Regions from separate parts of the Streptomyces sp. 71268 genome, predicted to be linked through region 4. Evidence: riboswitches for the same ligand, from Rfam matches in the RefSeq annotation. Region 4 holds a riboswitch; each other region holds the start of a gene.
The links. A riboswitch is a leader RNA that binds a small molecule or an ion and turns the genes downstream of it on or off. The one in region 4 is predicted to bind cobalamin.
Positions count from the first base shown of each region.

Region 1 (4,693 bases), 1.0 Mb from region 4:
AACCGGTCCAGCAACTGCGGGCGCAGCTCGCCCTCTTCCGGGTTCATGGTGCCGACGAGGAGGAACCGCGCGGCGTGCCGTACGGAGACGCCCTCGCGCTCCACGTACGAGGAGCCCATGGCGGCGGCGTCCAGCAGCAGGTCGATCAGGTGGTCGTGGAGGAGGTTGACCTCGTCCACGTAGAGGATGCCGCGGTGGGCGTCCGCGAGCAGGCCCGGCTCGAAGGACTTCACGCCGTCCGCCAGCGCCCGCTCGATGTCGAGCGCGCCGACCAGGCGGTCCTCGGAGGCGCCGACGGGCAGCTCGACCAGGCGCGAGGGCCGGGTGGCGCCGGCGCCCGGCTCGTGCGGGCCGTCCGGGCAGCCCGGGTCGGGAGCGACCGGGTCGCAGGAGAACCGGCAGCCCGGGACGGTCTCGATGGTGGGCAGCAGCGAGGCGATGCCGCGCACCATGGTCGACTTAGCGGTGCCCTTCTCGCCGCGTACCAACACCCCGCCGATCGCCGGCGACACGGCGTTGAGCAGCAGGCCGAGCCGCATGTCGGCCATGCCGACGACGGCGGTGAACGGGTAGGTGGCCGAGGTCATCAGCTGGTGCCCCTTTCGCGGGTGGTGCTCTGGCGGGGTGCGCCGTCGGCGGCGGTACGCGCCACCGGTTCGGCCTGGACCCCGCGCTCGCGGGGGTGTTCGACGGACGGCGTGGCCTGCGGCGCGCGCGGCCCGGGAGGTGCTGGCGGGGCCGGTGGCGTGGTGGCCTGACGCGGCGCGGGCACCCCTTCGTCCGCGCGGTCGGTGTGGTCGGCGCGACGGGCACTCTCGGCCGATACGGGAGTGGGGAGCGCGGGGGCGCCCGGTGGGACGAAGGGCAGCCCCGGGGGCGGTCCCTGCTCGATGAGGCGCAGCAGCGCGTCGGTGTCCGCGTGTTCCTCGACCAGGTCGCCGAGCCGGTCGAGCTGCTCCTCGCGCAGCGCCCCGAAGCACGTGTCGGGCGCCGGGACGAAGCGCCGGCCCGCCGCCTCGGCCACCTCGCGCAGGAACGCGCGCCGGAAGCCGTCGCTCTCCAGCGAGCCGTGCCAGTGCGTGCCCCACACCGAGCCGACCCGGCAGCCGTCGAGGAACGCCGTGCCCCCGCCGACCTCGGCGACCCCGTGGTGGATCTCGTATCCCTCCACGCGCTCGCCCAGGGCCTCGCCGACCGGCCTGGCCAGCGTCTTCTCGCGCGCGAAGCGCACCCGCACCGGCAGCAGCCCGAGCCCGGCGACGGTGCCCGCCCGCGACTCGACCTCGTCCTCGATGCGCTCGCCCAGCGCCTGGAAGCCGCCGCAGATGCCGAGCACGGGCCGGCCATCGGCGGCGCGCCGCGCCAGCGCGTCGGCGAGCCCGCGCTCGCGCAGCCAGGCCAGGGCGCGCACGGTGCCACGGGTGCCGGGCACCACGACGAGGTCGGCGTCGGCCAGTTCGGCGGGCCGGTCCACGAACCGTACGAGCACGCCCGGTTCGGCCGCGAGGGCGTCCACGTCGGTGAAGTTGGACATCAGCGGCACGGCGCACACCGCGACCCGCAGCACGTCGTCCCCGACCGGCGGCGCGACGGGCGCCTCGCGCACCGCGCCACGCAGCGAGACCCGCAGCCCGTCCTCCTCGTCGATGCCGAGCCCGGAGGCGTACGGCAGGACGCCGAGAGTGCGGCGGCCGGTGAGCCCGCGCAGCATCTCAAGGCCCGGTTCGAGGAGGGTGACGTCGCCACGGAACTTGTTGACCAGGTAGCCGGCGACCAGCTCCTGGTCCTCGGGCGCGAGCAGCGCGGTGGTGCCGAAGAACTGGGCGAACACCCCGCCCCGATCGATGTCCCCGACCACCACCACCGGCAGGTGGGCGGCCCGGGCGATGCCCATGTTCACGATGTCGGTACGGCGCAGGTTGATCTCCGCGGGGCTGCCGGCGCCCTCGCAGATCACCACGTCGTGCGTGCGCCGCAGCTCTTCGAGGCAGGCCACGACCGGCTCGAAGAGCGCCTGCCGCCCGCCGGGCACCGGGCTCGGGTCCTGGGCGCCGGGGGCCCGCTCACCGAAGAAGCCGCGCGCGCTCAGCTCGCCCACCGGCTTGCCCAGCAGCACGACCTGGCTGGAGCGGTCGCTGCCGGGCTTGAGCAGTACGGGGTTCATCAGCGCCGTCGGCTCGACGCGGGCGGCCTGCGCCTGCATCGCCTGAGCCCGCCCGATCTCGGCGCCCTCGCGGGTGACGAAGGAGTTCAGGGACATGTTCTGCCCCTTGAACGGCGCGACCCTGACGCCCCGGCGCGCCAGCCAACGGCAGATGCCCGCCGTCACGACGCTCTTGCCGGCGTCCGACGTCGTCCCGGCGACCAGCAACCCACCGCCCATGCGTCCCGTCCCCCTCATCGGTCCCCCTGGTGCGTGCCCATGGTGGCGGCGCCGTACGCCAGTCGCCCGGCGACGGTTACCGCCAGGGCCAGCGCGCTCACCCGGCGCGAGAGCCGTACGGCGCGCTCGATGTCGGCCACCTCGACCGGCCGGTTCTTAGCGCCCAGCACCGGCCGGTGCTCGACGCGCCCCGCGTACGCGAGGGTGCCGCCGAGCCGTACGCCGAGGGCGCCGGCGAACGCGGCCTCCACCGGGCCCGCGTTGGGGCTCGGGTGGCTGCCGGCATCGCGCCGGGCGACGGCCCAGGCGCCGCGCGGGTTCGGCCCGGCGAGCACGGCCAGCGCCGCCGTCAGCCGGGCGCCGGGCCAGCCGACCACGTCGTCGAGACGGGCCGAGGCCCAGCCGAACCTGCGGTAGCGCGGCGAGCGGTGCCCCACCATCGCGTCCAGCGTGTTCACGGCGCGAAAGCCGAGCAGCCCGGGTGTGCCGCCGACCGCGCCCCACACCAGGGCCCCGACCACCGCGTCCGAGGTGTTCTCGGCGACGGACTCCACGACCGCCCGCGCCATCTGCTGGGCGTCCAGGGCCTGTGGGTCGCGCCCGCACAGCCGTGGCAGCGCGTCCCTGGCCGCGTCGACGTCCGCCGCCGCGAGGGCGGCGCCGATCGTCCGGGCCTCCCGCCCGAGCGTGGTGCCGCCGAGCACGGCCCAGGTGGCGGCGGCGGTCAGCGCCGTCTCGGCGGCGAGGCCGCCCAGCGCCGTGGCCCGGTGCGCGGGCGCGCCGGTGGCCGGGCGGCGCACGGCGCGCGCCAGCAGCGCCCCGGCGAGCACCGTGCCGCCGGCGCACACGGCGGTGTGCAGGGCCCCGCGTCCCCGGTCGTCGCGCCACAGCCGGCGCTCCACGGCGCCGGCGGCGCGTCCGAAGGCGGCCACCGGGTGGCCCCGCCGGGGATCGCCGACGGCACGGTCGCCCAGAAAACCGAGGACGGCACCGCAGGCGTACGCAACATGATCGGTACGCATCGGTCAGTTCGCCGTCGCGCCTCGAAGGGGGAGCGGTGCGCCGGGCCGCCGGGGGCGGCGGCCTCCGGACGAGCGGGGCAGGGCGAAGGGCGCTGGACGGCAGCAGGCCATGGCGGTGTGTCCTCACTCAGGGTCCGCGCCCTGGTTCGACGTGATCGGCGGCGAGAGTCTCCTGGCTCCCGGATCGACGCCACACCCCGGCCTTCCAGCCCGTCGTGTGCGAGCCGTGACCATGCGCTGGGGGAGCGCTCCCCGGTGACAGTGGCGGGACCGCGCCGGACTCACACCGGCTTCCTCTGCTGTCGCCGTTTGGCCCCGGCAGTCCACCACGCCCCGGGAAGACCCGTCAACTCGCCGTTGACCTGCGACGGAACGCCCCACCGAGCGGGAGGCCCCCACTCCGGACGTGCCCACCTCGGCGCGCCGGGCACCACGAACACCGCCCCGGCCGGGCGGCGCCGCGTCGAGACGGCACCACCCGACCGGGGCGGCCGGCCCGCGACGGCGAACCGCCACGGGTGAGGGACTCAGGCGACGATCAGGTAGATCCCGTACGCCACCGCCGCCGCGCACAGCGCGAAGCAGGCGTACGCGCCGGAGCGGGCCAGCGCGCCGGGGCCGCTGGCCGTGGTGGCCCCGGCGGCCCCGGTGGCCGTCTCGCGGGAGGGCTTGGCGGAGGTGCCGACGATGCCGAGCGTGAAGACGCCCACCATGGCGACGGTCACCACCAGGCTCACGCCGAAGACCTGACCGAGCGCGGTCCAGTCGATGTTCATGGCACTGCTTCCTTGTCGTCGGGGCGGCTGGGCCGCGTCGTACGGGGCGCGGGCGCGAGGCGCGTGTGCGTGCCCCGTACGGGTGGACGGGCCGGACGGCGGCTAGACCGTGGCCTTGGCGGGCGCGGAGGCCGATGCCGTGGCGGCGGTCGGCTGCGCCGGCAGGGCGTCGGCGACGGACGCCGACGGGTCCCCGGGAGCGGCCGGCTCCGGCGCCGCGTCGGCGGCCGACTGGGCGAGCGCGGCCTCGGTGGGCGGCGGGGCGACGCTGCGCACGGCGGCGGTCACGATCCCGACCGGCTCGGCGGGGGCGTCCGTCGTGGCGGGGGCGGTGGCGTCCACGGCGACGGCCGCGGCGGCCGGGGCCGGGGCGCCCTCGACGTCGTTGACGTTGGTGTGGTCGACCGGCTTGCGGCGCGAGGCCAGCCAGATGGCGCCGCAGGCGATGACGGCCAGCACGGCGACCGTGGTCACGCCCCAGTCGCCCTGGTCGGCGAGGAGCGCGGCGGCGC
Region 1 covers NZ_CP114200.1:6,830,999-6,835,691, forward strand. Annotated here, with positions in the region: gene OYE22_RS27255 (putative cobaltochelatase) at 1-587, opposite strand, end outside; gene OYE22_RS27260 (cobyric acid synthase) at 587-2,383, opposite strand; gene OYE22_RS27265 (cobalamin biosynthesis protein) at 2,398-3,405, opposite strand; cobalamin riboswitch at 3,571-3,703, opposite strand; gene OYE22_RS27270 (hypothetical protein) at 3,933-4,181, opposite strand; gene OYE22_RS27275 (inorganic phosphate transporter) at 4,284-4,693, opposite strand, start outside.
Region 1: linked by a shared signal. The riboswitch ahead of OYE22_RS27265 (cobalamin biosynthesis protein) and the one ahead of OYE22_RS31195 (DUF4430 domain-containing protein) in region 4 are both predicted to bind cobalamin.

Region 2 (4,693 bases), 6.0 Mb from region 4:
TTATCAATCACACACTCACAGCGAAGGGGAACCGTCATGTTCACCCCAGCCACCCCCACACCACCCAGGCCGTACGTCAGCGGGCACTACACGCCGTTGGTCGACGAGGTCACCGCGCACGGCCTCACCGTGCACGGCACCCTGCCGCCCGAGCTGAACGGCCGGTACTTCCGCAACGGTCACAACCCCAAGCCCGGCCACACGCCCACACACTGGTTCCGGGGCAGTGGCATGCTCCACGGGCTGCGGCTGCGCGACGGGCGCGCGGAGTGGTACCGCAACCGCTGGGTGCGCACCCCCGCCCTCGAAGGCGCCCCCGAGAAGGGCCCGGACGGCGTCCCCGACCCCCGGGTCAGCAGCGCCGCCACGCACGTGGTCGAGCACGCCGGCCGCATCCTCGCCCTCCAGGAGGCGAACCTCCCTTACGAGGTCACGCCCCAGCTCGACACGGTCGGGGCCTTCGACTTCGGTGGCGCGCTGACCACGGCCATGACCGCGCACCCCAAGACCGACCCGGCCACCGGCGAACTGCACTTCTTCGGCTACGGCCCGGTGCCGCCGTACCTCGTCTACCACGTCGCCGACGCGCAGGGGCGGATCGTGCGCAGCGAGGTCGTCCCCGGCGCCGGTCCGACCCTGATGCACGACTTCGGGCTCACCGCGCGACACGTCGTCTGGCTCGACCTCCCCGTGGTCTTCGACCCCGCCGAGCCGTCGGGCATCCCGTACCGCTGGAGCGACGACCACCCGCCGCGCATCGGCGTGATGCCCCGCTCAGGACCGGCGGTGGTGCGGTGGTACGAGGTGGCGCCCGGGGCGTTGCTGCACGTGGCCAACGCGTACGAGGACGAGCGGGGGCGCGTCGTCCTGACGGGGCCGCGCTACGACCGCGCCGGGTGGGAGCAGTCCTGGAAGTGGTGGACCGGGGCGCCCGGCCACGCGCCCGATCCGGTCGTCGGCGCCACCGCCCACCGCTGGGTCCTCGATCCGGCCACCGGGCGCGCCACGGAACAGCCGCTGGACGGGTTGGTCAGCGAGTTCCCGACGATCAACGAGGAGTTCGCCGGGAGCGCGAACCGGTTCACGTACGGGGTCGCGTTCCCCGGGCCGGAGCTGACCGGGTACGCCGTCGTCAAGTACGACCACGCCGCTGGCGCCCGGGAGTTGGCGCGCCTGGGGCCGGGGCAGATGCCGGGCGAGGCGGTGTTCGTACCGGCCGACGGGAGCACCGGTGAGGACGACGGCTATCTGCTGACCCTCGTCAGCGACCTCGCCGACGACACCTCGCGCCTCCTGGTCCTCGACGCCGCCGACCTGGGGGCGCGCCCGCTGGCGACCGTCGAGCTCCCGCACCGCGTTCCGGGCGGCATCCACGGCTCGTGGATCGACGACAGCGACCTGCCCGGCCAGGGTGCGGCCTGAGTGACGGGCCGGCCGGGCGGTGCGCGCGGACGCGCGGCGTGAGGCGTGGGGCGGAGGTCAGGGACGCGGCGCTGAGGCGTCCCGAGGCGCGGGGTGCCCGTCCGGCGTCGGGTCGGCCGGGCCGGTCGGGCCACCGGGCCCGTCCGGTGTCGCGAGCAGGGCCAGGCCGTCGCGCGCGGCCGGGGACAGGGTCGCGGGGGCGAGGCCGGAACGTGGCAGCCAGCGCACCGCGCCGGTCGCCCCGTCCCGCTCCGTGACGCGCAACGGGCCCGGTGCCAGGGTGACGACGTAGAAGAGGCCCACCAGGTGCCAGCGCACGCCGAGTCGGTCGGCCGCGTAGCTCCGGGCGCCCACCAGGTGTGCGTCCAGCAGTTCCAGGCCGGTCTCCTCGTACACCTCCCGCGCCAGTGCCTGCTGTGGCTGCTCGCCCGGGTCGATGCCGCCGCCCGGCAGGTGCCACAGCCCGGGGGCGAAGACGGGCGAGACGTCGGAGAGGCGCGTCAACAGCAGTTGGTCGGCCGTGGTGGCGATGGCGTAGGCCGACACGCGCGTGCGGGTGGACGTTTCCATGGGTGGGCCTCCGAAGGGCGAGGGGTGGCGGGGCGGTCGCGGGGCAACCGGTTCCGCGCAACTATCGATCATGGACGGCGCGGCGCCAAGGGGGTGACGCCAGGCGGCGCGGGCGGCCCGCCCGCGAGGTCGGCGCCGGCTCCCGCGAGAGCGAAGCCGCCACGGGATCGAGGGCACCGCGAGCGCGAGGGCCGTCCGGCGAGTGCCCGCACGGGCACAGCGGCCGCTTCCTTTCGGTCACGGCTCAATCGACCCGCTTGACCCGCAGGGCCCGAGCGCCCCAGGGTGCCCACGGGCCCGGCGCGATACCGCAGTTGGCGGGCGCCTGCGAGGCCGTGCGCCGCGCGCCAGGAGGCACGTCCCGCCCCCGGCGCGTACGGCCAACGTCCCGTACGCGCCCGGGCGGACGCGGCTGACCGGCCACGACGCGGTCGCCGATGACCAGGGCACCGACGGGCCAACCCCCTCGCGTACCTCGCACACCACTCGCCTCACATCACCCAGCCGCATCAGGACAAGGCTGGAACACACCCTGTCGCAAGTGGCGCGAGCGCCCCTACGCTGATACGCGCAGTCGGTTCGCGCCACGTCCAGTGGCGTGGCGCAAGAGGGAACCCGGTGTGAGTCCGGGACTGTCCCGCAACGGTGAGTGTGAGCGAACGCCGTCGGCGCGCCCGGCCCCAGGGTCTCGGTGCGCGGCGGTCAGTAGGTGCCCGTCGGAAGTCCGGCAGGTGTTCCACGAGTCCGAAGACCTGCCAACTGCGCACGCGCTCTTGTCGCGCGTGCTGTGCACGGTGACCTCGAGGACTGGGTCGGCGGTACAGGCGGTTGACCGGGCGTCGCGCCCGCCGAACCGCCCCCTCCCTTCCGGTCGGCGCTCGGGGCGCGGGACGACGAGGGAGGACGCGTGCATGGTCACGGAAGTCCGCGCCCGGGCCAGCCACCGGCCGAGCCACACCCGGCCGCGCCCAGACCCGCGCCGTCGGCGCCCCCCGCCACCCTGGGCGGCCCGTCGGCCGCCGGCACTGTCCCCGGCCCCGGCGCCGTTCCCGGCCCCCGCACCGCCGCCGGCGTCTGTCACGGCACGCTGGGCGAGTTGTACCAGGGGCCGCTGCGCGCCGGCGGCGCCCCGGACATCGCCCTCGTCTCGTTCCCCGTGGACCGGCACTCCTGGGCGTACTTCACGCCGGGCGCCGGTCGCCCGGGGGCGCTGCCGCCGGGCGAGAAAGCGGCGCGCGCGGTCCGTCTCTTCCTGGACCACTTCGGCCTGCGCCTGCCGCCCGGCCACTGGCGCACCCACTCCGAACTGCGCGTCGGCGTGGGGATGGCCAGCTCCACCGCCGACATCGTGGCGACGCTGCGCTGCCTGTTCCGCCTCTTCGGCCTGCCCTACGACCAAGGCGTGGTGACCGGCGTGCTGGCGGCGATCGAGCGGGCCGACAGCGTCTTCCTCGACGAGTTCGCGCTCCACCTCAGCGCCCGCCACCAGGTGGTGCGCACGCTGGGCACCGACATCGGCTTCCACACCGCGTTCGTCACCGAGCCCGGCACCGTGGACACCAGCGCCGTCACCGCGCCGCTGCTGCGGCACTACGCGCGGCGGGCGAGCGAGTACGAGCGGTGCCTGGCCGACCTGCTCAAGGGATTCGAGTCCGCCGACCCGGCCGCCGTCGCCCGGGCGGCGACCACCAGCGCCACGCTCTCCCAACAGGTCCTGCCCAAGCGGACGTTCGAGCGCGTGCTGGCCCACCGTGAGCGCTTCGGGGCCGACGGGGTCTTCGTCGCCCACACCGGCTCCCTGATCGGTTACCTCTTCGCCCACCGTCCCCACGCCGAAGCGAAGTCCGAACTGTCCGCCTTCTTCCACTCGCTCGGCCACCAGTGCTCATTCGCCCAAGGAGGCTACGGGTGATCCACCCCCACATCGCCGACGCCCTGAAGGTCCCCGACCTCGTCCGACTCACCGATGACACGGTCCTCATCCGCTTCGAGTCGATGAAGATCTACTCGGCCCTCGCGGCCGTCCGCCACCTCCTGGACCAGGGCACGGTGCGCCCGGGACAGACGCTCATCGACAGCTCAAGCGGCATCTACGCGTACGCCCTCGCGCTGGCCTGCCACCGCTACCACCTGCGCTGCCACATCGTGGCCTCCACCACCGTGGACGCCACCACCCGCGCCCAACTGGAAATACTGGGCGCCACCGTGGAACAGGTGCGGCCCTCGGCCGACCTCAAGCTCGACCAGGAACTGCGGGTGCGGCGGGTGCGCGAGATCATCGCCGAGCGCCCCGACGTGCACTGGATGCGCCAGTACCACGACGCCATCCACTACCTCGGCTACCGCGAGGTCGCCGACACCCTCGCGGCGGCCTTCCCCGACCAGCCGCTGACCGTGGTCGGCGGCGTCGGCTCGGGTGCCTCGACCGGCGGCCTCGTGGCGCACCTGCGGCGCACGGACCCGTCGGTGCGCCTGGTGGGGGTGCAGCCGTTCGGCAGCGTCACCTTCGGCAGCCAGGACCACCACGACCCGGAGGCCATCATCGCGGGCATCGGCTCCTCGATCGTCTTCGACAACGTCCGGCACGACCTGTACGACGCCATCCACTGGATGGACTTCCGACACGCCCTGTCCGGCGCCGTCGCCCTGCTGCGCGAACACGCCGTCTTCGCCGGCCTGTCCACCGGCGCCGCCTACCTGG
Region 2 covers NZ_CP114200.1:1,821,862-1,826,554, forward strand. Annotated here, with positions in the region: gene OYE22_RS06610 (carotenoid oxygenase family protein) at 37-1,422, shown strand; gene OYE22_RS06615 (NUDIX domain-containing protein) at 1,480-1,992, opposite strand; cobalamin riboswitch at 2,551-2,767, shown strand; gene OYE22_RS06620 (hypothetical protein) at 2,900-3,904, shown strand; gene OYE22_RS06625 (cysteine synthase family protein) at 3,901-4,693, shown strand, end outside.
Region 2: linked by a shared signal. The riboswitch ahead of OYE22_RS06620 (hypothetical protein) and the one ahead of OYE22_RS31195 (DUF4430 domain-containing protein) in region 4 are both predicted to bind cobalamin.

Region 3 (4,693 bases), 5.1 Mb from region 4:
CCGCGCGCCGAGTGCGCGATCCGGGTGGCCGGGCGCGAGCGCAGGTAGTACGTGGTCTTGATGCCGCGCTTCCAGGCGTACGCGTACATCGAGCTGAGCTTGCCGATGGTGGGCTGGGCCATGAAGAGGTTGAGCGACTGGCTCTGGTCCAGGTACGGGGTGCGGTCGGCGGCCATGTCGATCAGGGCGCGCTGCGGGACCTCCCAGGCGGTGCGGTACAGGTCGCGCACCTCCCGCGGGACCCAGCCGAAGTCCTGGACCGACCCGTTGGCCTCGCGCAGCGCGTCGCGGGACTGCGCGTCCCACACGCCGAGCTTCTTCAGGTCCTCCACCAGGTAGGCGTTGACCTGGAGGAACTCGCCGCTGAGCGTCTCGCGCTTGAAGAGGTTGGAGACCTGCGGCTCGATGCACTCGTACACGCCCGCGATGGAGGCGATCGTCGCGGTCGGCGCGATGGCCAGCAGCAGCGAGTTGCGCATGCCGGTCCTGGCGATCCGCGCGCGCAGCGCGTCCCACCGCTCGGGCCAGTGCGCGGTGGCGCTCGGGTAGTGGTCCGGGTGCAGCACGCCGCGCGCGGTGCGGGTGGCGGCCCAGGCCGGGTGCGGGCCGACGGGGGCCTGCGCGTCGGAACCGGCCCGGGGGCGCTCGGCGAGGTCGGCGGAGGCCTCGTACGCCGCGAGCATGATCCGCTCGGCGAGCCGCGTGGACAGCTCCCTGGCCCGCGGCGAGTCGAAGGGCAGCCGCAGCCGGAAGAAGACGTCCTGCAGGCCCATCACGCCCAGGCCCACCGGGCGCCAGCGGGAGTTGGAGGCGCCGGCCTGCTCGGTCGGGTAGAAGTTGATGTCCACCACGCGGTCCAGGAAGGTGACCGCGGTGCGCACCGTCTGGTCCAGGCGCTCCCAGTCCACCGCGTCCATCGGGTCGGCGACCTGGGCCGGGTCCACGTCCGTGCGCAGGTGGGCGGCGAGGTTGACCGAGCCGAGGTTGCAGACCGCGGTCTCGCCGTCGCTCGTGACCTCAAGGATCTCGGTGCACAGGTTGGACGAGTGGATCACCGCGCCGGGCTCGGCGGTCTGGTTGGCGGTGCGGTTGGCGGCGTCCTTGAACGTCATCCAGCCGTTGCCGGTCTGCGCGAGGGTACGCATCATCCGCGCGTACAGCGTCCGGGCGGGCACCGTCTTGCTGGCCTTGCCCGCGGCCTCGGCGGCGCGGTAGGCGGCGTCGAACTCCTCGCCCCACAGGTCCACCAGGTCCGGCGCGTCGGCGGGGGAGAACAGCGACCAGTCCTCGTCGGCCTCGACCCGGCGCATGAACTCGTCCGGGATCCAGTGCGCGAGGTTGAGATTGTGCGTGCGCCGCGCCTCCTCGCCGGTGTTGTCCCGCAGTTCGAGGAACTCCTCGATGTCCGCGTGCCAGGTCTCCAGGTAGACGCAGGCCGCGCCCTTGCGCCGACCGCCCTGGTTGACGGCGGCGACCGAGGCGTCGAGCGTGCGCAGGAACGGCACGATGCCGTTGGAGTGCCCGTTGGTGCCGCGGATCAGCGAACCCCGGGAGCGGATGCGCGAGTACGACAGGCCGATGCCGCCCGCGTGCTTCGACAGGCGCGCGACCTGGTGGTACCGGTCGTAGATCGAGTCCAGCTCGTCCAGCGGCGAGTCCAGCAGGTAGCAGGAGGACATCTGCGGGTGCCGGGTGCCGGAGTTGAAGAGCGTGGGGGAGCTGGGCAGGTACGCCAGCGAGCTGGTGAGCCGGTACAGCTCGCTGACGTCGGCCAGCGCCCGCGCGGAGCCCTCCTCGGCCAGGCCGCAGGCCACCCGCAGCAGGAAGTGCTGCGGGGTCTCGACGACCTGCCGGGTGATCGGGTGCCGCAGCAGGTAGCGGCTGTGCAGGGTACGCAGGCCGAAGTAGCCGAAGCGGTCGTCGGCCTGGCCAATCCCGTGCCCGGCCCGCGCCGCGTTGGTCTCCTCCACCAGCGCGTCCAGGGCCGCGGCGTGGGCGCGGACGAAGTCCGCCGTCTCGTCCGCGATCAGCCCCTCGCGATGGCCGACGGCGACCGAGGCGGAGAAGGACACCGCGCCCTGCCCGGCGGCCTCCTCCGCGATGGCCCGGGTCAGCAGCCGCGCGGCGAGCCGCGAGTACTGCGGCTCCTCGGCGATCAGACCGGCCGCCGCCTCGGTCGCGAGCGACCGCAACTCCGCCTCGTCCGAACCCGGATGGCGCCCGCGCAGCGCGGCGGCGGCGACCTTCCCGGGGTCGGTGGCGGGCAGGTCGGCGGTGAGGTCGGTCAGTACGCGCAACAGCGCGGTGCCGGCTCCTTCGACCGCTGACTCTGAGACGGACTCGCGTGAAACGGGGTCCGCTGGCGCGATGGTCACGGGTGGCTCTCCCTCGCTCGGCAGGGGGCCGCGCGGGAGGAACGGAAGGCGCGCACGGGCGGGCCACGACCTGTGGTCGGGCATGCCACGCGGCGTCCACCGGCCCAACCCACGGGGCCCGGACGTATGCGACGCCCGGGGCCGGCAAGCGTGTCCGGCCATGGGCGCGCTGTCGGCAGGTCCTCGGACTCACGGCGCGCAAAACGGCACACGTACACCGTTGCGGGACAGTTCCGGATTCGCACCGGATTCCCCTGCGGCGACAGCGAGCACGAGCATACATCTTGTGTCGGCGATGGCGTGTGCCCCCACATCTTGTGTCGCGGCGCGGTGAATCCCGTACGGATGTGCTAACCGATCCAGGGGTCTGAGTGCCCGTCGGGCCCGTCATGAAGGGCTCGAACGGGTTGGCCGCCGACCCCTCGATTGGTGGCTTGCCACAGTCTCCGGCGTGTTGGCGGCCCACTCGGCGCGGAGCGGTGCGCGACGCGCGCCGGTCATCGTCGCGCGGACATCAGTGGCCGAAGAGGGGGGAATGGGATGCGGCCCGCGCGGCGCGCGACGGCGGTGGGGATGGGACCGATCGGCAGCGGTCGGCAGCCTTCACCGCCGGAGCCGGAGCCGGAGCCGGAGCCGGAGCCGAAGCGGACGCCGACGCCGTTCATGGCGCGCGGTGGGCGTGCGCCGGGCGCGTGGTGGAGCGCAGCGGGCGCGGGGGGAGGCACGGCGGCGCCCCGCGCGCCACGCGTGAGTCCGTGGCGCGCGGGGCGCGGGGCGCGGGGTCGGCCGGTCGGCGGGCGTCTGGCGCGTGGGCGGGGCGGCGTCAGCAGCAGCGGAAGCCGTTGCGGGGGTCCGCCTCGCGCTCGTCCATCCGTTGCCGTTCGAACTCGGCGCGACTGGCCGGCTCGGTGTCGGGGTGCTGCCGGCGGGTGTGCGCGACGTACCGGTCGTACGTCCCCTCGCCGGTGAACTCGCGTACGTACCAGCGCACTCGGCGGCCCCAGTGCGCGGCCCGGCGCGCGGCGGTGTTGGTCATCGCGATCGGCTCCTCGTCGGTGCGGACGCTGGCGGGTGGTGCCCGCGGGGTGGGCGGGCCCGTGGTGTGATCGGTGCCCGCGCGGCGGGCCGGGCGCCGGGGTGGCGTCGGCTTCGCCCGCCGCGCGGGTGGTGGTCAGGCGGAGGGGCCGCCCTGGGGGGCGCGCTCGGGCCGGCCGCTCGCCGCGGCCGCCTCGGCCAGCTCCCGCTTCTCCTCGGGGGTGGCCACGAGCCCGGCCGGCGCCACGATCCGCGACTCGACGTACGGCGCCTCGTGGAGCCGGGCGGACTCCGGGTCGCGGATGGCCCGGACGCAGGTGCGGGCCGCGTCCGCGATGACGACGATCACGAGGACGGCGAGCAGCGCGGAGAGCACCCCGTCCACGGTCGAGTTGGTGACGACCGTGTGCATCTCGTCCATGTTCTTCGCGGGTGGGAGCACCTTGTCCGCGTCGATGGCGTCCTGGTAGCGCTCGCGCTGGCTGAAGAAGCCCACCCGCGGATCGTCCGAGAAGATCTTCTGCCAACTCGCGGTCAGTGTCACCACCACGTCCCAGACCAGCGGGACCGCCGTCACCCAGGCCCACTTGAGCCGCCCGGACTTCACCAGGAGCGTGGTGCACACCGCGAGCGCGACGGCGGCCAGCAACTGGTTGGCGATGCCGAAGATCGGGAAGAGCTGGTTGACGCCGCCCAGCGGGTCGTGCACGCCGACCCACAGGAAGTACCCCCACAGGGCGACCACGACCGCGCTGCAGATCCAGATACCGGGCTTCCAGCTCACGTCCCGGAACGGCTTGTAGACGTTGCCCAGCATGTCCTGGAGCATGAACCGGCCGACGCGGGTGCCCGCGTCCAGGGCGGTGAGGATGAACAACGCCTCAAACATGATCGCGAAGTGGTACCAGAACGCCCGCATGCTGTCGCCGCCGATCACGTCGGAGAAGATCTCCGACACGCCCACGGCCAGCGTGGGAGCGCCGCCGGTACGTGAGAGCAGCGAACTCTCCTCCACGGCCTTGGCCGCGGCGGCGAGTTGTTCGGGCGAGATGGAGTAGCCGAGCCCGGCGACCGCCTCCGACGCGGACTGGACGGTGTCCCCGACCACGCCCGCCGGCGCGTTCATCGCGAAGAACAGTCCCGGGTCGATGATGGATGCGGCCACCATGGCCATGACGGCCACGAACGACTCCATCAGCATGGCGCCGTAGCCGATCATCCGTACCTGGGTCTCCTTCTCGATCATCTTCGGCGTGGTGCCGGAGGCGATGAGCGCGTGGAAG
Region 3 covers NZ_CP114200.1:2,703,111-2,707,803, reverse strand. Annotated here, with positions in the region: gene OYE22_RS09860 (ribonucleoside-diphosphate reductase subunit alpha) at 1-2,375, opposite strand, end outside; cobalamin riboswitch at 2,532-2,671, opposite strand; gene OYE22_RS09855 (YbdD/YjiX family protein) at 3,199-3,411, opposite strand; gene OYE22_RS09850 (carbon starvation CstA family protein) at 3,547-4,693, opposite strand, start outside.
Region 3: linked by a shared signal. The riboswitch ahead of OYE22_RS09860 (ribonucleoside-diphosphate reductase subunit alpha) and the one ahead of OYE22_RS31195 (DUF4430 domain-containing protein) in region 4 are both predicted to bind cobalamin.

Region 4 (4,693 bases):
CCTTCGGCACCGGCACACCCGACCGGTGCAGCGCCAGTACGGCCAGGGCCTGGGTTTCCACGTCGTCCACGCCGACGAAGTCACCCGCTGCCGCACAGCCCTCACCACCAGCCGTGCAGAGGCTCCCGGCGAGGTCGCCGGCCAGGTCATGGCCGCCGAACGCGCGCGGATCGCCCTCCGTGCTCGCCGCCAACAGAGCCAGCAGAGCGGCACCGATCACGCTGGGAGCGTGATCGGTTCCCTCGGGGTAGGCGAACTCCTCGGTATGCGCGGCGAGCCAGGACGTCATCTTCGTCAGCGTCTCGCTCCGGCCGCCGGCCCCGGCCACCGCCAGCGCGGTCTGCGCCGACTGGTAGAGGTGCGGGGCCTGCGCCGCCTCGTCTTGGACGTGGTCGCCGTCGGTGAGGCGGCTCGTGAGCCAGTCCCGCAGTGCCGGCAGGTCCACCTCACCTGGCTCGACATCGGGCGGAGTGTCGCCCCCGTCGCCCCCACCTCCCGCCCGCACCTGGGCGGGCGTGAACGTGGGGCCGCCGGTCGAGCCGCCCGGGGCGGTGGCGCCGAACACCCACGCCTCGACCGAGCCGTCCTTGGGCCGCTGACTCATCGCCCCCAGCGGGCTGTAGGTCCAGTAGTCCTGGCCGGGTGGGGCGATCCAGTACGACCAGTACGCCGAGGCGGGCGGGGTGAGCTTGCACGCCTCGCGGTCGGGCGTGGGGTACTGCTTGCCGTCCTGGAACTGGGCGTGGCCCAGACGGCAGATGAAGGCCGGACCGTCGTGTTCGGTACCGACAGTGCTGAAGCCCGCCTCGTGCAGCAGGTCGTAGCCGGTAGTCGGGGTGGCGTCACAGCCGCGGACGATGCCACCGCCCCAGTCGCTGAAGTCCACCGCGACCACGGCGCCCTTGGTCGGGGTGCAGGAGGCGATCGGATCGGCCGCCGCCGGTGTGGCCAGGGTGAGCGGGCCGGGCCCGAGGCCCGCTATCACCGCGAGCGCACACGCCGATGCGGCGAGGCGGGCACGCCTACCACGCACTGGTCTGCGGCCATCACGCCGGACCGCTCGGTTCCCGTACCGCAACCTCACCGCTGCTCCCCTGGCCAGTCGGCCGTGGCGGAGGCCCGCGTGACGCGGTGGGCCCGACCCAAGATCCCGGGGTCGTGCCTGCCGTACCACGCCGTAGTCCGCGACGGCGTCAGTCGCTCGGCCTCGGACCAGGTAATCCGGCTCGCCCATCGAACACTTGGGGTGCTCGATGAGCCTACGGTTGCGGGTCAGCGCCGGACTTGGACCGGCTTCCCCTGGTAACTGAGGCTGGAATCTGCCGAATTAGAGCACAGGTGCGAAATGGATGACAAGGGGGTGTCTCGGCCGGCCCGGGGCGAGTACCGTCTCTCACCGTGCCGAGCGGGGGAATCTGGTGCGAACCCAGAGCTGACGCGCAGCGGTGTGGAACGGTCGGTGGCCGATCCGAGCCCGAATGCCCGCCCGGCCCGTCATCACGGACGTCGCACCACGCGCTTGGGCGACGGCCGCGCCGCTGCCGGAGGTCGCCCAGCTCGCCCAAGGGGCCCGACAGGCAAAGCGCGAGGCCGTCTCCCCCTTCTGCCGGGAGCTCACCGACATGTCACCGATCCACACCCCGCGCCCGCACGGCCTCACGGGCAACCGTCGCGCTCTGTTCGCCCTGCCGGCGGCTCTTACTGCCCTCACCATGGCCGCCGTCCCTGCCACCGCGACCTCGACACCCGCCCAGATATCCACCTCCACAACCAACGGGGTGTCCTACCTCAGATCGCTCCAGGCCGCCGACGGCTCGTACGCGGGCGCCGGCCTGTCCAACGAGTGGGCGTTCTCCGCCTTCGCGGCGGCCGGCACCGCCGCCGTCGACGTCGCGCCAGGGGGCGACGCGACCAGGAACGCCCGTACCGTCTACCGCAACCACCTGGCCGCCCCGGGGTGGCCAGGAACCTCCCCGGTCGTCACCGACTACGAACGCGGCACCATCAACGCCTACTCCGCCGGCATCGACCCCGCGCGCGTCTCAGCCGGACGCAACCTGATCGCCGACACCTACGGACACTGGCAGAACTCGGCCCCCGGGTACTGGGGTTCGCCCACCAACTTCAACGGCACGGTCTTCGCTCTGCTGGCCCTGGCCGGCGCCAAGACCCAGTCGGGCGGCCAGCGCGTACCGCAAGCCCTGCTCGACCGCTCCGTCGCCACCGTACGGGCCAACCAGCACGACGACGGTGGTTGGAACTACAGCAAGGCCGAGGGCGACCCGGCCAAGCTCGCCGCCGCCAGCGACATCGACATGACCGGCGCCACCATGGCCTCCCTGTGTGTCTCCGGCGTCCCCGCCTCCGATCCGGCGATCACCAAGGCCAAAGCCTTCCTGAAGTCCAAGCTCATCAACGGCTCGGGGGCCTTCGACGCCATGTTCGGTGTCAACACCGACTCCAACGGCTGGGCCGTATCCGGCCTCAACGCGTGTGGCATCAATCCGCAGACCGGCGACTTCCTCACCAAGGCCGGCAAGACCCCGATCGACTTCCTGATAGCCCAACAGTTCAAGCCCGGCGGCGGCTTCAAGTACCTGCCCACGGACACCAGCCCCTCCGCCTACGCTTCCATCGACGGCCTGCGCGCCGTCGCCGGTGGCGGCTTCGCGACCGCACCTCCCACACCTACCACCGGCGCGTCCCGCTGGGTGGCGACCACCCAGTTCGCCCCGGGCACGGCAGCCCGGCTGGCCGTGACCGTGGATGACGGCACCTCGCTCAAGGTCTGCGCCGTCACCCTCACCCCGACTGGAACGACCACCACCCTGGGAGCGGTCTTGGACGCGGCCACCAGCTCCGCCGCCCCTGCCGGCTGCGTCACCAGCCTCACCCCCACCACCGGCGACGGCACCGTCACCTCCCTCAACGGCAAGACGAACAACGCGACATCCACCTGGAAGGTGAGCGTGGACGGAGCGCCGGCCAACACGGCTGCCCGTAACAAGGTGATCAACCTGGGCGACACCATCGCCCTTCGCTACGGGAGCTGACCTGACCGCTGGGCCCGGGACCGAGCGCGGGCCCAGCGGGAGGGTTCTCCGTCAGCACTGGATAACGAGCTGCTGGGGACAGCACCCAGATAGGTCCTGCTGCTATGCCGTAGCGCCGTCGATAGAATTCTGACCGAACGCGGTAAGCATTGCGAGATGTACGCTGAGCAGCGAGCAAATGGAAGAATGAGTAGATGGCTACGCACTTGTTTCATCACGTGAGGCACGCCGCTGCGCTGGGAGCTGCCCTTGACCGCCTGGGTGTGGTTTTTCGGAAGTTCGAAGAACAGGACTCCGGCTGTGTCTCCTACGGGTTATTGGCCTCGGGGCAGCGCTGGTTCGTGCAAGGCGCTACAACCCCGCAAGGGATCTCTGCTCTACGGCGTGCGATTGCACTTCACCGCAGCATTTCACACCCGGCCATAGTGCCTTTGGCGAGCTCGTTCGCCACTGAGGATGGTCTGGTGCTGGTCTATCCATGGACGAGTGGTGATGTTTTATATCACCCAACGCTTTCGCGTGTGGGAGGGCGTGCAACGTCGGGAAGTCCGATGGCTAGGTTCAGGAGCCTTCCTCTCCCTCGCATTTACGCTGCACTCAACGTCATGCTCTCTGCGCATGTGGGCGTGGAAGAAGCTGGGTTTGTCGCAATCGATTTCTATGACGGATGCATGCTCTACGACTTTGATCAGCACCGCATCAAGCTGATCGACCTGGATGAATACCGGGTAGGTCCATTTGTCTTGGAGGCCGACCGACTTCCTGGATCGAGGCGTACATGGCGCCAGAGGAGTTTGTGCGCGGATCGCTGATTGACACGCGCACTACGGTGTTCGCTCTCGGCCGGATGCTCCGTTTGCTCTTGGACGCGGGTGACGAGGAGAAGCTCTGGCGTGGGACAGGGGAACAACTGGACATCATCAAGACGGCGACCGCGGCTGACCCAGAGCACCGGTTCTCGTCTGTCCGATCATTCGTTCGCGCCTGGCAGGCGTCAGCGGGAGATGGTATGTGACCGTAGGTTTGCGGTTGTAGACAGCGGTGCGGTGGTGCGACGCGAGCTGTCGCATCACCGCACCGCTGTCGGTCATTACAGCCCACGCTGCGGCGGTCAGCCATGCTGCGGCTGCTGGGTTCAGCCAGGCAGTTGTCCCGCCGAGGCGCGGCATCTTGTGTACCTGACGGTTCAGGTGATGCACTCCGCAACACAGTCGTGAGTTCAACTGACGTATTGCGCCCCATGGGCGGCAAACGTCGCTTCGGGACCTACCGCCGAGCAGCCTTTCGGTTGGCCGTCGCTCCTCGCGCATGGCGCCCCGTCCGACCTCCCCTCGTTCGAGCGCAGGCGCCCCTCCGGCCTCACAGGATGACCAGGCCGGCGGCGTTGAGGAAGGAAGTTCGGAGTTGACGGTCAGTATTAGGGTGCGACTACGCTGGCAGTTGCCTTAACGGAGGTTGGCGGATACGAACGTGGATAACGTCAACCGTCAGGTTCGACTGAGCTTCCTGGGTTGATCAAGATCATCCTGGGCCTGACCGCCCAATCTCCGTACTCTGCGCGTTCGAAACGGAGAGACCTTGCGCCGTACGGACCAGAACATGATCGAACGACCCTACGACGGCTGCGGGCAGTGCCTGCT
Region 4 covers NZ_CP114200.1:7,827,628-7,832,320, forward strand. Annotated here, with positions in the region: gene OYE22_RS31190 (prenyltransferase/squalene oxidase repeat-containing protein) at 1-985, opposite strand, end outside; cobalamin riboswitch at 1,194-1,337, opposite strand; cobalamin riboswitch at 1,350-1,505, shown strand; gene OYE22_RS31195 (DUF4430 domain-containing protein) at 1,713-3,053, shown strand; gene OYE22_RS31200 (hypothetical protein) at 3,659-3,865, shown strand; gene OYE22_RS31205 (hypothetical protein) at 4,653-4,693, shown strand, end outside.